2 regions of the Bradyrhizobium sp. C-145 genome follow, and region 1 is predicted to be linked to the other one. Evidence: predicted binding sites of a transcription regulator. Region 1 holds the regulator's gene; the other holds the start of a gene.
What was found. Region 1 encodes PhoB, which activates phosphate uptake and scavenging genes when phosphate is short. Its sites were predicted from a motif close to TGTCATNNANCTGTCAT; they were not measured.
Positions count from the first base shown of each region.

Region 2: LRP30_RS38155 (DUF465 domain-containing protein) is a predicted target of PhoB. The motif match lies at 4,875-4,891, and genes of this name have one in related genera.

Region 1 is NZ_CP088150.1:8,931,632-8,939,516, reverse strand. Features, by position in the region: gene pstA (phosphate ABC transporter permease PstA) at 1-267, shown strand, start outside; gene pstB (phosphate ABC transporter ATP-binding protein PstB) at 264-1,082, shown strand; gene phoU (phosphate signaling complex protein PhoU) at 1,094-1,810, shown strand; gene phoB (phosphate regulon transcriptional regulator PhoB) at 1,826-2,533, shown strand; gene LRP30_RS42080 (GcrA family cell cycle regulator) at 2,789-3,301, opposite strand; gene LRP30_RS42075 (aspartate aminotransferase family protein) at 3,770-4,978, shown strand; gene argF (ornithine carbamoyltransferase) at 4,978-5,901, shown strand; gene LRP30_RS42065 (Hsp33 family molecular chaperone) at 6,041-7,048, shown strand; gene apaG (Co2+/Mg2+ efflux protein ApaG) at 7,344-7,736, opposite strand.
Region 2 is NZ_CP088150.1:8,104,539-8,112,423, forward strand. Features, by position in the region: gene LRP30_RS38140 (glycerol-3-phosphate dehydrogenase) at 1-473, opposite strand, end outside; gene LRP30_RS38145 (EAL domain-containing protein) at 510-3,197, opposite strand; gene LRP30_RS38150 (NAD(P)/FAD-dependent oxidoreductase) at 3,400-4,503, shown strand; gene LRP30_RS38155 (DUF465 domain-containing protein) at 4,609-4,788, opposite strand; gene LRP30_RS38160 (DUF465 domain-containing protein) at 5,117-5,323, shown strand; gene LRP30_RS38165 (hypothetical protein) at 5,477-5,695, shown strand; gene LRP30_RS38170 (hypothetical protein) at 5,717-5,968, shown strand; gene LRP30_RS38175 (GGDEF domain-containing protein) at 5,971-6,678, opposite strand; gene purE (5-(carboxyamino)imidazole ribonucleotide mutase) at 6,820-7,308, shown strand; gene LRP30_RS38185 (5-(carboxyamino)imidazole ribonucleotide synthase) at 7,305-7,885, shown strand, end outside.

The DNA of each region.
Region 1 (7,885 bases):
GGCCTCATCACCGGCGTGCTGCTCGCCACCGCCCGCGTCGCCGGCGAGACCGCGCCGCTGCTGTTCACCGCGCTGTCGAACCAGTTCTTCAGCCTCGGCCTGAACAAGACGATGGCGAACCTGCCCGTGACCATCAACAATTTCGTGCAGAGCCCCTACGCCTATTGGAAGCAGCTCGCCTGGAGCGGCGCACTGCTGATCACGCTCACCGTGCTTGCCCTGAACATTGGCGCCCGCATCCTCGGTGCCGAGAGGACCGCAAAATGACCGACCTGTCCGTATCCGTGAGTTCCAACGGTCACCTGGCCTCGCATCCGCTGCCGGAAGCGCCCGCCAAGGTGACGGTGCGCAACCTCAACTTCTATTACGGCGAGCATCACGCGCTGAAGAACATCAACCTGACGCTCGGCACCAACCGCGTCACGGCCTTCATCGGCCCGTCGGGCTGCGGCAAGTCGACCCTGCTGCGCATCTTCAACCGGATGTACGACCTCTATCCGGGCCAGCGCGTGACCGGTCAGCTGATGCTCGACCAGACCAACATTCTCGATCCCAAGCTCGACCTCAATCTGCTGCGCGCCCGGGTCGGCATGGTGTTCCAGAAGCCGACGCCGTTCCCGATGACGATCTACGAGAACATCGCCTTCGGCATCCGCCTCTACGAGAAGATCTCGAAGTCCGAGATGGACGACCGGGTCGAGAAGGCGCTGCGCGGCGGCGCGCTGTGGAACGAGGTCAAGGACAAGCTCAACGCCTCGGGCCTGTCGCTCTCCGGCGGCCAGCAGCAGCGCCTCTGCATCGCCCGCACGGTCGCGGTGCGGCCTGAAGTGATCTTGTTCGACGAGCCCTGCTCGGCGCTCGATCCGATCTCGACCGCCAAGGTCGAGGAGCTGATCCAGGAACTGTCCGAGAACTACACGATCGCGATCGTCACCCACAACATGCAGCAGGCGGCGCGCGTCTCCGACAAGACCGCCTTCATGTATCTCGGCGAACTGATCGAGTTCGACGACACCAGCAAGATCTTCACGTCGCCGAGCGACCGGCGTACGCAGGATTACATCACCGGCCGGTTCGGCTGAGGAGACGGGACATGGGTACTGAACATACCGCAAAGGCCTTCGACACCGACCTCCAGGAGCTCACCCGCCTGGTCGCCGAGATGGGCGGCATCGCCGAGCGCATGATCGTCGATTCCGTCGACGCGCTGATCCGCCGCGACGTCGCGCTCGGCCAGCGCGTCGTCACCACCGACGCCGAGCTCGACGCGCTGCAGAAGCGCATCGAGGAGCGCGCCGTGCTCACCATCGCCCGCCGCCAGCCGATGGCGGTGGATCTGCGCGAGATTGTCGGCGCCATGCGCGTCGCCACCGATCTCGAGCGCATCGGCGACCTCGCCAAGAACATGGGCAAGCGCGTTGCGGCGCTGGAGACGGACTTCCATCCGCTAAAACTGTTCCGCGGCCTGGAGCACATGACCGACCTCGTGCAGCAGCAGGTCAAGTCGGTGCTGGACGCCTATGCCGCGCATGATCTGCCGGCGGCAATGGCGGTGTGGAAGGGCGACGAGGAAGTCGACGCCATCTGCACCTCGCTGTTCCGCGAGCTCCTCACCTACATGATGGAGGATCCGCGCAACATCTCGTTCTGCATCCATCTGATGTTCTGCGCCAAGAACATCGAGCGGATCGGTGACCACGCCACCAACATCGCCGAAACAGTGTTCTACATGATCGAGGGTCAGGCGATCACCGACAAGCGGCCGAAGGGCGACATGACGACCTTCGCCACGACGGTACCGAATACCTGAGGGAGCGACGACAACATGGGCGCACGCATCATGGTGGTTGAGGACGAGGAAGCTCTCACCGAGCTTCTCCGTTACAACCTCGAAGGCGACGGCTATGACGTGGAGACGGTGATGCGCGGCGACGACGCCGACACCCGCCTCAAGGAACACATCCCCGATCTGATCGTGCTCGACTGGATGCTGCCGGGACTATCAGGCATCGAGCTGTGCCGGCGGCTGCGCACCCGTCCCGAGACCAAGCAACTCCCGATCATCATGCTCACCGCGCGCGGCGAGGAGAGCGAGCGGGTGCGGGGTCTTGCGACCGGCGCCGACGACTACATCGTCAAGCCGTTCTCGGTGCCGGAGCTGCTCGCGCGCGTGAAGGGGCTCTTGCGACGGGCAAGCCCGGAGCGGCTCGCCACCGTGCTCGCCTATGGCGACATCGAGCTCGATCGCGACAAGCGCCGCGTGGCGCGCTCTGGCCGGCCGATCGATCTCGGCCCGACCGAATATCGCCTGCTGGAGTTCTTCCTGGAGCATCCCGGCCGCGTGTTCTCGCGCGAGCAGCTGCTCGATAGCGTCTGGGGCCGCGACATCTATATCGACGAGCGCACCGTCGACGTCCATATCGGCCGCCTACGCAAGCTGCTCAATCTCGGCCGCGAGCAGGACCCGATCCGCACAGTCCGCGGCGCCGGCTATGCGCTGGATGATCGGTTTGCGAAGGCGGAGCAGACCTAAGTTAGGCGGTGTTGCTTTAGCAGGCGGCTGCCACACTCTCACTGTCGTCCCGGACAAGCGTAAGCGCAGATCCGGGACCCATAGCACAGGGAGTGATTGTTGCGCTAAAAAAGTAACTTCGAGTCCCCGTAGCCACAGCTTGCGGTGGCTGTGGGTCCCGGATCTACGCGCGCTTGAGGCGCGCTTGTCCGGGACGACATCGGATTTGTAGAGCCGTCATCGCGTGACGGCTGCCGTTTCGATCTCAGAACAAACTCACCGCGTGCTCGGCTTGGCCGGCGCCCGCCGCCGATCCGCGGCCGGCTGATACGCCACGCGCGAGTGCTGGGCACAGTAGGGCAGGCCGGACAGCGCCCTGCCGCCGCAGAAGAAGAAATCCGGGCTCGATGGATCGCCGACCGGCCAGTGGCAGGTTGCCTCGTTCAATTCCAGCAGCGACAGCCGCTGGCTCATCGGCACCACGTTGTCGTAGGTGACCGGTTCGGCCTCCACCTCGACCTCGAAGGCCTGCGCCAGCGCGGTGTTGCCGCGCGAGATCGGCCGGGTCACCCGCATCATGTGCTGTGCTGGGCGCGCCTTGCGCGGCCGCGGCGCGGCCGAAGATGGGCTCTTGGCGCGGCCCGACAGGCCGAGCCTGTGCACTTTGCCGATCACGGCATTGCGGGTCACATTGCCGAGCTCGGCCGCGATCTGGCTGGCCGAAAGTCCGGCCTCCCAGAGCTTTTTCAGCTGCTCGACGCGATCGTCGGACCAGGTCAAAACCGTCATTGCACCCTTTCCCTCGCTGCGCGCCGCCATCCTGGGGCCTCACAGCGAATGCCTAAGCCTTGAAAAACCCGTGCCGCCAGAATCCCTTAAGGCTCGCCGGGCGCGCTACTGACGCCCGAACGTTTACGCCGGTACATGAGGACTTAGAGGATCAGAACCGCTGCACGAGATGTCGTATCTGACAGGCCAAACGCTACAATATGGCGTGACTCCCGCGCAAGAGTCCGCCGACTCGCTTCCACATGTTCCGTGGTGAAAACCCCGCAAAATCGGCACCGCAAGACTACGGATTCAGCGTTTCGCGAGGCTTTCCAGGCGGCATTGACACCGGTCTTGCCAGGCATAAGATAGTGCCGCGTGCCGCCCTTAAAAGGCGGCACGTTTCGTTTTCCGGACCGGTCAATGGTGCGCTGCGCAAGGCACGCCAGGCAGGTCTCAACATTCAAATGCAACATCCAAGTGATGGTCATGACCAACAGCGCCGCGCCGCATCTGCTTCCCGTTTTCGCCAGGGTCGACCTTGGTTTCGAGCGCGGCGAAGGCTGCTGGCTGATCGCGACCAATGGCGATCGCTATCTCGATTTCACGTCGGGCGTTGCGGTGAACGCGCTCGGCCATGCCCATCCCGCGCTGGTCAAGGCATTGCAGGAGCAGGCGACCAAGCTCTGGCACATGTCGAACCTGTTCCAAAGCCCGGACGGTGAGAAACTGGCGGCGCGCCTGTGCAGCGAAAGCTTCGCGGACTTCGTGTTCTTCTGTAATTCCGGCGCTGAAGCGCTGGAATGCGTGATCAAGGTCGTGCGGCGCTATCACGCCGCCAAAGGCCATCCTGATCGCTATCGCATGATCACCTTCGAAGGCGCCTTCCATGGCCGTACGCTGGCGACGTTGGCCGCGACGGGTTCGGCAAAGTATCTCGAAGGTTTCGGCCCGCCGATGGACGGCTTCGACCAGGTCCCGCATGGCGATATCGAGGCCGTGAAGAAGGCGATCGGTCCGCAGACCGCCGGCATCCTGATCGAGCCGATCCAGGGCGAGGGCGGTGTGCGTTCGTCGACACCCGCCTTCCTCAAGGCGCTGCGTCAGCTCTGCGACGAGAAGGGCCTGTTGCTCGCGTTCGACGAGGTGCAGACCGGCATGGGCCGCACCGGCGATCTGTTCGCGCATCGCCGTTTCGGCGTCACGCCCGACGTGATGTCGCTGGCGAAGGCGCTCGGTGGCGGCTTCCCGATCGGTGCTTGCCTTGCGACCGCGGAAGCGGCCTCCGGCATGACACCCGGCTCGCACGGTTCGACCTTCGGCGGCAATCCGCTCGCGATCTCCGCTGCGAACGCCGTGCTCGACGTCATGCTCAAGCCCGGCTTCTTCGACCACGTGCAGAAGATGTCGCTGCTGCTCAAGCAGAAGCTCGCCTCCGTGATCGATCGCCATCCTGATGTCGTCAGCGAAGTGCGTGGCGAGGGTCTCCTGATCGGCATCAAGGCGGTCGTGCCTTCGGGTGATCTCGTTGCCGCCTTGCGCCACGAAAAACTGCTCACCGTCGGCGCCGGCGATAATGTCGTGCGCTTCCTGCCGCCTCTGATCGTCACCGAAGCCGAGATCGAGGACAGCATCGGGCGGCTCGAGCGCGCCTGCACGGCGATCTCGTCCAGTCAGACCAAGCGGGCGGCAAGCTGATGAGCAAGTCGCCAAAGCACTTCCTCGACATCAACGAGCTCCCGCTGTCGGAGCTCAAGCGCATGCTCGCCGCATCCTCCGCCATGAAGGCGAAGCAGAAGGCGCATCAGCCGGTCAGGCCGCTCGAAGGCAAGACGCTGGCGATGATCTTCGAGCGCCCCTCGACGCGGACGCGGGTGTCGTTCGACGTCGCCATGCGCCAGCTCGGCGGCGAGCCCATCATGCTCACCGGTGCCGAAATGCAGCTCGGCCGCGGCGAGACCATCGCCGACACCGCGCGTGTGCTGTCGCGCTATGTCGACGCCATCATGATCCGCATCCTCAATCACGAGGCGCTGCTTGAGCTTGCGGCCTATGCGACCGTGCCCGTCATCAACGGCCTGACGCGCCGTTCGCACCCTTGCCAGGTGATGGCCGATCTCATGACCTACGAGGAGCATCGCGGTCCGATCGAGGGCAAGACGGTGGCCTGGACCGGTGACGACAACAACGTGCTGGCGTCCTGGGCCCACGCCGCCGAGCGCTTCAAATTCCAGCTCAACGTCGCAACGCCCCCGGAGCTCGCGCCGAAAAAGGCGATGCGCGACTGGATCAAGACGACCAATGCGCCGATCGTGCTCGGCACCGATCCGGAGGCCGCCGTGCGCGGTGCCGATTGCGTCGTCACAGACACCTGGGTGTCGATGGGCGACAAGGAAGGCGAGCACCGCCACAACGTGCTCAAGCCCTACCAGGTTAATGCCAAGCTGATGTCGCTGGCCAAGTCCGATGCGCTGTTCATGCACTGCCTGCCCGCCCATCGCGGCGAGGAGGTCACCGATGACGTGATCGACGGCCCGCAATCGGTCGTGTTCGACGAGGCCGAAAACCGCCTGCACGCGCAGAAGGGCATTCTGGCTTGGTGCTTTGACGCGGTGAAGTAACGCGCGGATCTGGATCGTCGTCCTGGCTTTCGCCAGGACGACACCGAATTTGCAGGATCGTGTGCAATCATAACTGCATCCGGAACACGCCGCCTCGCACCCCTTCCAATCCGTCACCTCCGACCCCAGATAGAGCGCCATGGTTTTCGAATCCCCTGACATGAAAACCGGGCTAGAAGGCCCGGTTCGCGCGCCATCAGCAGTTCCGATCGATGACGCCGTGCTGCCCTACGAGGTCGATGCGCTCGACGTGCGCGGCCGCCTGGTGCGGCTCGGCCCGGCGCTCGACGACATCCTCACCAAGCACGATTATCCCGCCCCCGTCGGCAAGCTGCTCGGCGAGGCCATCGTGCTGACGACGTTGCTCGGCTCGGCGCTGAAATTCGAGGGCCGTTTCATCCTTCAAGCCCAGACCGACGGTCCGGTATCGTTCCTGGTCGTCGACTACATGGCGCCGGATCGCCTGCGCGCCTATGCGCGCTTCGATGCTGCGCGCCTCGGTGACGCCAGGGATTCAGGGACGCTGCTCGGCCGCGGCCATCTCGCCATGACCATCGACCAGGGCCCCGACATGAGCCGTTACCAGGGCCTGGTCGCGCTCGACGGCGGCGGCCTCGAAGCGGCCGCTCACGAATATTTCGTGCGCTCCGAGCAGATCCCGACGCGCGTGCGCCTCGCGGTCGGCGAGGAATGGCGCAGTAGCGACGGCGGCAAGCATCGCTGGCGTGCTGGTGGCATGCTGATGCAGTTTTTGCCGAAGGCGCCGGAGCGCGCGCGGCAGGCCGATTTGCATCCCGGCAACGCGCCCGAAGGCACCGAGGTGCACAGCGTCGCGGAAGACGACGCCTGGGTCGAGGCGCGCTCGCTGATCGAGACCGTCGAGGACGTCGAGCTGATCGATCCCGAGCTGTCCGGTGAGCGGCTGCTGTTCCGCCTATTTCACGAGCGCGGCGTGCGCGTGTTCAATCCACAGGTCCTGAAGGCACAATGCTCCTGCTCGCGCGATGCGGTGGCGTCCATGCTGAAGAGCTTCTCGTCCGACGATCGCGCCGCGATGGTCAAGGACGACAAGGTCGTGGTGACCTGCGAGTTCTGCTCGTCGGTCTACCAGTTCACGCCGCACGAGGCGGGCGTGGAGAACGCGTAGGCCTCCATTTCCCCGTCATTGCGAGCGCAGCGAAGCAATCCAGAAATGCATCCGCGGTGTCAGTCTAGATTGCTTCGTCGCAAGGGCTCCTCGCAATGACGAGTTTGGGGCACGCTCGCGCCTCATTCTCGCTGTCATCGCCCGGCCTGAACACCTGACCGGGCGATCCAGTACTCTGAGACGGCGCTGATTGAACCGAGAGGCCGCGGCGTACTTGCCGGAGCCTGTCATCGGGCTCGCCGAAAGCGAGACCCGGTGGCGGGGCATGACAGCGGTGGGCGTCGCCGCACCGCCCCTAATTCAACACCCGCTTGTAGTCCGGGCTGTCCAGCGAAAACGTCGGCACGTCGATCTCGAAGCGCTCGCCGCTTTCGCTGACCATCTGGTAGCGGCCGGTCATGAAGCCGGAGGCGGTCGTGAGCGGCACGCCGGAGGTATATTCGAAGCGCTCGCCGGGAGCCAGGATCGGCTGCTCGCCGACGACGCCCTCGCCCTTCACCTCCTGCTGGCGGCCGGAGGCATCGGTGATGATCCAGTGCCGCGTCTTCAGCTGCACGGTCTCGTCGCCGGAATTGGTGATGACGATGGTGTAGGACCAGAAATAGCGGGAGCGGTCGGCCGACGACTGCTCCGGAACAAAGTTCGGCTCGACGGTCACTTCGATCTGGCGGGTCACGGCGCGGTACATGATGCCATCATACCGAAATCCGCCCGGGGAACCAAACCCTGGAGGCGGCTTTGGCGACATCGTCCCGCCAGAATTCGCGGGGAAGGACTCCCCCAAGGGAAGACACCCTTATGTGATCTGGCCGCTTTGCGAGACGACGGCCGGACCGG
Region 2 (7,885 bases), 830 kb from region 1:
GTGAGCACCACCAGGCGGGAATCATCGACGACACAGTCCGAATATTCGAACGCCGTGCCGAACGGACGCTTCAGCGCGTTGCCGACCGGATGATGCGTGATGTCGAGGGTCGTCGCGACAGGCAGCCCATTCCGGCTGGAGAGGCTGTCATAAAGCAACAGGCCGGCACGCAGCAGCCATGGCGGGCGTTCCTCGGAATGGGCGGGGATGACGAAGTGCATCGGCCGGACCAGATGAGGCGCGATCCTGAGCCAGGTCCGGCGCTCCGCCAGCGCCCGCCGCACCCGCCAGAAGCCGCGCCGCTCCAGAACCGACAGATCGCCATGAATGAGCCGCGGCGTCGCCGACGACGCGCCGGCGCCGAGATCGCCCTGCTCGAACAGGATGACCCTCAGGCCACGGCCAGCCGCATCGCGCGCGAGGCTGACACCGTTCAGGCCGCCGCCGATGATCGCAAGGTCGTAATCTGCCATGAGGCCGTCGAGAAGGAGCGAAGCGCCCCATCATCATTAGCCGGTCTTGAGCGCAAGCTCCATGACCTCAGCACGGCCGACGAGGCCTGCATATTTCCCGATCGGCAAGGGCTTGCCGAGCAGATAGCCCTGCACGCCATCGCAGCCCTCTTTGGCAAGGAAGGCGAGCTGGTCGAGTGTCTCGACGCCCTCGGCGATAATCGACATTTCGAGGCCGTGGCCGAGATCGATCACGGCGCGCACGATCGCTGCCGATTGCGGGTTGCGGCCGAGATTGATGATGAAGGCGCGGTCGATCTTGATCTTGTCGAACGGAAACGCCTGGAGATAGCTCAGCGAGGAATAGCCGCTGCCGAAATCGTCCATGGAGATCCGCACGCCGAGCGCCTTCAGCCGGCGCAAGAGCGCAAGGCCGCGGTCGAAATCCTCTATCAGCACGCCTTCGGTGATCTCGAGCTCGAGCCGGCCTGGCGCGAGGCCCGTCTCGATCAGAATCGAATGGACCAGACCGACCACGTCGCCGTGCATGAACTGCGCCGGCGACAGATTGACCGCGACCTGGAGCGGTTTTGGCCAGGACGCCGCCTCGCGGCAGGCCTCGCGCAGGATCCACTCGCCCATCTCGACAATCAGGCCGCTCTCTTCCGCGATCGGGATGAAATCGGCAGGCGAGACCTGGCCACGCACCGGATGCTGCCAGCGCGCCAATGCTTCGAAGCCGATGATCTCGCTCTCGGCGACGCTGTGGCCGGCGGCGCCTTGCGGCTGGAAGGCGAGCGAGAGCTCGCCATTCTTGATCGCCATCGAGAGGTCCTGGTGCAGCACGCGGCGGTCGCGGATCTGCTGGTCCATCTCGGGCTGGTAGAGGCTGATCGTGCCGCGCGACTTCTGCTTGGCGCGGAACAGCGCCGCGCCGGCATTGGCAAGCAGCGAGGCGCCATCAGCGCCATTGTGCGGGAAGATCGACATGCCGGTGGTGATGCCGGCGCGGACCGGACGGCCGTCGATCTGGAATTCCTTCGCGACGGCCTCGGCGATTTGCTGCGCCAGCGCCAGACCGGCCTCTGGCTGCTTGCCATCGAGGATGAGGCCGAACTCGTCGCCGGACAGGCGCGCCACCACGCCGCCGCGCGCCGAATCCTGAAGCCGCTGGGCCACCTCGATCAGGAGCTTGTCACCGAGCGCATGGCCGAAGACATCGTTGACCTCCTTGAGGCCGTCGAGGTCGACGCAGAGGACGGCGAATTCCTCGCCGGTGCCTTCGCAAGCCTCGATCATCTGGGTCAGCGCCTGGAGGAAGGCGGCGCGGTTCGGCAGATCGGTGAGGCCGTCGTGATAGGCCATGTGCGCCATGCGCGATTCGGTCTGCCGGCGATCGGTGACGTCCTCGTGGGTCTTGATCAGATATTGCGGCTCGCCGGCATCGCTCAGCACAGTGGCGCGGCGGGTCAGGAACAGCCGCAGGCCGTCCTTGGTGGAGATCGGATGCTCCTCGGTGATCATCCCGCGCTTCTTGATCGCGGCCTCGTCGCGCGCGATGATCAGCTTGGCTTCCTTGGGATTGAAGATATCGGCGGCGGTCAAGCCCGTGGCTTCCTCGCGCCTGCGGTTGAGAATCGTCTCGGCGCTGCGGTTGGCGAGCAGATAGCGGCCGTCCTTGACCTGCTCGACGATCAGCGCCACCGGGATGTTGTCGACCACGAGCTCGAGGAACTTCTTGGTGCTCTCCAGCTCCTGCGACAGTGAGCGGCGGTCGGTGATGTCCTCGAAGACCAGCAGCAAGAATCCGGGCCGATTGCTTTCATTGCGGACCGCGATCCGGATCGAGGCGACCATGCGCCGCTCCCCGCCACGCTCGACCTCGAATTCGTTGCGGAACTGGCCGTCCGACGAAATGAGCGCGGCCTGGTCGGCCGCCTCGATGCTGGCCGCCGAGGCGGGCGCAAACAGCTCGCGTGCATTCTTGCCGACGACGTGATCCCGCGAGAAGCCCCAGAAGCGCTCATAGGCGGTGTTCGCGAAGATGTAGCGGCCGTCCTCGATGTTCTTCGCGGCAACACAGGCCGGCACGTTGTCCAGCACCGTTTCCAGGAACTGCTTGGTGGAGGCGAGCTGCTGCGACAGCCTGCGCTGCTCGCTGACGTCGAGATGCGTCGCCACCGAGCCGCCGTTCGGCAGCACGTGAAATTTCACCAGGATGGCCCGTCCATCCGGCAATTCGGTGATCAAACCGTTGCTGCTTGCCGCCTTCTCGTAGAACTCGTCGTCGGAGGCGCCGCCGAGCACCCCGCGCTTGCGTCGCAGCGCGAGGAGTTCGTAGCCATTCATGTTGGCCCGGACATCCGACCGCGTCAGGCCATAGATATCGAGATAGCGGTCGTTGCAGAAGATGACGCGCCGCTGCGCGTCCGTCATCACCACGCCCTGGTTGAGATTGTTCATGGCGGAGGAGACGAAGGCATTGCGCCGCAGCTGCAAGCGCCTGGTCCGGCGCAGCGAGGAATGGATCCACAGCGCGATCGCGGCGAGGAACGAGCAGACGACGATGCCCGCGATCAGGACTTCCCAGATCACGCTGGGATCGAGCTTGGCGAGATCACCTGGAGCGGTGAAGCTGTCCGACAGCGCAAAGGCGCGCGCGGGCGCGACCGCGCCGGCCAGGCACAGGACGGCCTGCACAGCGATCGGAAGCGTGCTGCCCACGTGCCAGTTCTTCTCAGCCATCAGCCACCCGCGATTTCAACGTCGGATTGTCTGGCTTCACGGGTTTGGATCGGGTAAACGCCTGTACGTGCAACGGAAAAATTTGACGCGAAATACGGCAATTGCCCTGACATGATAAATGCTTCCTTAACGGAGAACGGCCGCGCGCCCTCGATTCCAGAGCCGCTGCCACCGGCGCTTCCAGCGGACGTCCTGCACGACCATGGATAAAGTCGATTGCGTCGTCATCGGAGCCGGCGTGGTCGGGCTCGCGGTGGCTCGGCGGCTCGCGCAGGCCGGGCGCGAGGTCATCGTGCTCGAGGAAGCCGAGGCCATCGGCACCATCACCTCCTCACGCAACAGCGAGGTGATCCATGCCGGCATCTACTACCGCGCCGGCAGCTGGATGGCGCGCATGTGCGTCGGCGGCAAGCACGCGCTCTACCGCTACTGCGCCGAGCGCGGCATCCCGCACAAAAATTGCGGCAAGCTGATCGTCGCGACCAGCGCGAAAGAGACGGAGAAGCTGCAATCGATCAAGGCACATGCCGAGGCCAACGGCGTGATCGACATGCAGCTGCTTTCGGGCGAGGCCGCACGCGCGCTGGAGCCGGCGCTCGCCTGTGACGCCGCGCTGCTGTCGCCGTCGACCGGCATCATCGACAGCCACGCCTACATGCTCTCGCTGCGCGGCGAAGCCGAGGAGGCTGGCGCCGCCTTCGCGTTCCACACGCCACTGGTCCGTGCCAAGGCAACCGCCGGCGGCATCGAGATCGAGGCTGGCGGCGAGGCGCCGATGACGCTGCAATGCGATCTGCTCGTCAATGCTGCGGGGCTCTCGGCAACGACGGTGGCGCGCAACATCGACGGCATGCCGCTGGACCGGATTCCGCCGGCCTATCTTGCCAAGGGAAATTACTTCAGCTGCAATGCAAGGGCGCCGTTCTCGCACCTGATCTACCCGGTGCCCGAGCCCGGCGGGTTAGGGGTGCACCTGACGCTGGACATGGCAGGGCAGGCCCGCTTCGGCCCTGACGTCGAGTGGATCGAGACGATCAATTACGAGGTCGATCCGTCACGCGCGGAGCGCTTCTATCCCGCGATCCGCAAATACTGGCCGACGCTGCCCGACGGGGCGTTGATGCCGAGCTATTCAGGCATTCGCCCGAAGATCGTGCCGCCGGCGGTGGCCACGCAGGATTTTCTGATGCAGGGCCCGCGCGATCACGGCGTCGCAGGCTTGATCAACCTGTTCGGCATCGAATCGCCGGGACTGACGTCGTCGCTTGCGATCGCGGATCACGTCGCCCAACTCGCAGACATCTAGGCGCCGCGCAAAACTTGCACGACGCACATCGCAGCAGGGGTGAGCGCAAAGGCACTCATCCCCGCTTGAAAGGGTACGATCAACTCTACGCTGTTACGGGGGTCACTAGTGGAGCGTGTCGCCTTGCTTCAGACGCTCGATCTGGTCCTTGACCATCAACTTCCGGCGCTTCAACTCAACAATTTGCAGGTCGTCTGTTGAAAGGTGCACGAGAGCTTCGTGCAATTCGTTTTCGAGAAGTTTGTGCTTCCGTTCCAATTCAACAAGATGTGCCTGAATTGTCATTCGAAACCTCCTCGGTAGGGTTGAACCTCAGGATTCGATCCGGACGAGAGACTGTACATCACCGATTCGTTCTGTCGATGGGTATCCGTCGTCGCGGCGTCATTTTTGAAAATTCATATGTAACGAAGCGTGAGTAAGGAACCACGCGAGAAAAATCCATGATATCAATGCGTCTGCGCGGCGGCGCAGCTAATCGCAGAAATATGTTGCGGGAGATCGGCGGGCAATGGCCGCAGATCGCTTGCGGTCACGCCGCGCAAGGACGATAATTTCCACAGGGCATCCACAGCCCAGATCTCACGCCTATCGGTTTTCGGCCACCGCAGACATGACCAATGAAAACGAGCGTGAGCTCGAAGTCGAGCTCACCCGGTTGCAGCAGGAACACCGAGATCTCGATGCGGCGATCGATGCACTGCATCAATCGCCCGCGCCCGACCTGTTGCGGTTACAGCGGTTGAAGAAGCGTAAGCTCTTGTTACGCGATCGCATCGCGTTCATCGAAGACCAGATTACGCCCGACATCATCGCCTGAGCCCTGAGCCGGTCGTTCGCGGCGGCTCGCCGTATCCGAATCCGCTTGACTCAAGAAGAACAAAATAGGAACATTCGGGACATACTCGGCTCCAGACAGGCCAAGGGAAGACGCCAAGGGAAAACGCCAAGGAAAGGCAGAAGGACAACGCAGATGTCGGCAATCGCCCTTCTCGACAACAGCCACTATGAACAAGCCTGCGATCAGGCGATCGCGATGTGCGACGGCAATCTGCGCAGCACCATCAAGGCGCTGATCATGGCTTATGAATATCTGGAAGCCGAGCTGGCGGAATTACAGGCGGCGATTTCCGCCGGCTGCATTCCGGAGACCTCGCCCAACGAGATGCGGAGCAAGAGCAGCGCCGCCTGAGTTCAACATCGGAGCAACGCCATGTCGGATGTGACCTACTACGTTGCAATGCCCTTCCTGATCGATGCTGACGGATCGCCCGTCGCTGGCGCCGCAGAGGAGTGCCAGAGTTCGGCGGCCGCGTTGCGGCGCGCCGAAATCTTGTCGCGCGGTGCCGGTCACATCGGCGCGATCGCGTTCAGCCGCAGCGGCGATCCCATGACCGGCGAATTCGGCGACGCCACACTGCTGCGCAAGTTCGGCAATGTGCCGCAAGATCTCGCCACGCTGTAGGATCAGCTGCTGGCGAGCCTGATCCGTGGCTCGTGACGCCGGTGCGCCTTGCGCACATACATGGCGGCATCGGCTTCCTCGAGGGCGCGGCCTGCGTCGGACTGCGCCCCCAGCAGCGCGACGCCGGCGGAGGCGCCCGCAGCCACGTGCCGGCCCTGAAACGTGAAAGACAATTCGTCGATCGACTGCTCGAGGATGGCGGCCTTCGCCTTGGCGTCGGTCTCGCTGAGATTCCACAGCAGCAGCGCGAACTCGTCGCCGCCAAGACGACCGACCACATCCGAGGCGCGGACCTGCCGCGTCAGGGTCGCGGCAATCGCCTTCAGCACCTCGTCGCCGGCGGCGTGTCCGAAGGAATCGTTGATCGGCTTCAGCCGATCGACGTCGAGCACGATCAGCGCCCCGCAGGCGCGGTAGCGCTTCATGTAGGCAATGGCACGGTTGAGCTCGCGCTCGAAACCGCGCCGGTTCGGAATCTCGAGCAGGAAATCGGTGTCAGCGGCCGCCTCGAGCTCCGCGACCCGCCGCTCCGCCGCCTTGAGCTTGCTCCGCAAGCCGCGGATGGTCGCCTTGATGGTTTCCGTGGCATCGGCCGGCGTTTGGCGCCGCGCCGGCCTGGCCGGACGCTTGGCAGCGGCTTTGGAGCGGCTGGCGCTGGTCTTTCGGCCCGTTTTGGCCTTCGCAGCACTCGCCCTTTTTGGTTTCTTCATGGGCATCCTGCTCAATGAAGGCTTGCGGGGATTCACCAAGACAGGATAGTGCATTCCCTTCTCCTTGCCACCGCCTTGCGAGCCGCCGGCCGGAACCTTTAATCTGGCCTATCTTTCTGTTTTCCGGGCACATTTGACGTCATGACCGCGCCGATCGCCATCATCATGGGAAGCCAGTCGGACTGGGACACGATGCGGCATGCCGCCGATACGCTTGCCGCGCTCGGCGTCGCCGCCGACACCCGCATCGTTTCGGCACACCGCACCCCCGATCGGCTGTTCGCTTTCGCCAAGGGCGCCAAGGCGGCGGGTTACAAGGTCATCATCGCCGGCGCCGGCGGCGCCGCGCACCTGCCGGGCATGGCGGCGTCGCTGACGGAACTGCCGGTGTTCGGTGTGCCCATCGAATCGAAGACGCTCAAAGGCCTCGATTCGCTGTATTCGATCGTTCAGATGCCCGCCGGCATCCCGGTCGGCACCCTCGCCATCGGCAAGGCCGGCGCGATCAATGCGGCGCTACTGGCGGCTTCCGTGCTGGCGCTGTCCGACCCCGCCCTATCCGGTCGCCTTGCCGCCTGGCGCAAGGCGCAGACCGAGGCGGTTGCCGAGCGTCCGGAGGACAAGGCGTGACCGACGCCAGGCAGGTGAAGCTGAAGCCCGGTGACACCATCGGAATTCTCGGCGGCGGACAATTGGGCCGGATGCTGGCCATGGCTGCGGCGCGGCTCGGGCTGCGCTGCCAGATGTTCTCGCCCGATCCGGATTCGCCGGCCTTCGACGTGGTCCTGAATGCGACCTGCGCCGAATATGCCGATGTCGAGGCGCTCGAGCTGTTCGCCAACGACGTCGACGTCATCACCTACGAATTCGAGAACGTGCCGGCGGCCGCGGCGATGGTGCTGGATGCGCGCCGCCCGGTGCTGCCCAACCGCAAGATCCTCGAGACCACCCAGGACCGGCTGGCCGAGAAGGATTTCGTGACGCGGCTCGGCATCGGCACCGCCGCCTATGCCGACGTGACCTCCGTTTCCTCGCTGCGCGAGGCGATCGCGCGAATCGGTCTTCCGGCCGTACTGAAGACCCGCCGCTTCGGTTATGACGGCAAGGGCCAGGCCATCATCCGCGAGGGCGACGACATCGCCAAGGTGTGGACCAGTCTCGCCACCAAATCGGCGATCCTGGAGGCCTTCGTGCCGTTCGAGCGCGA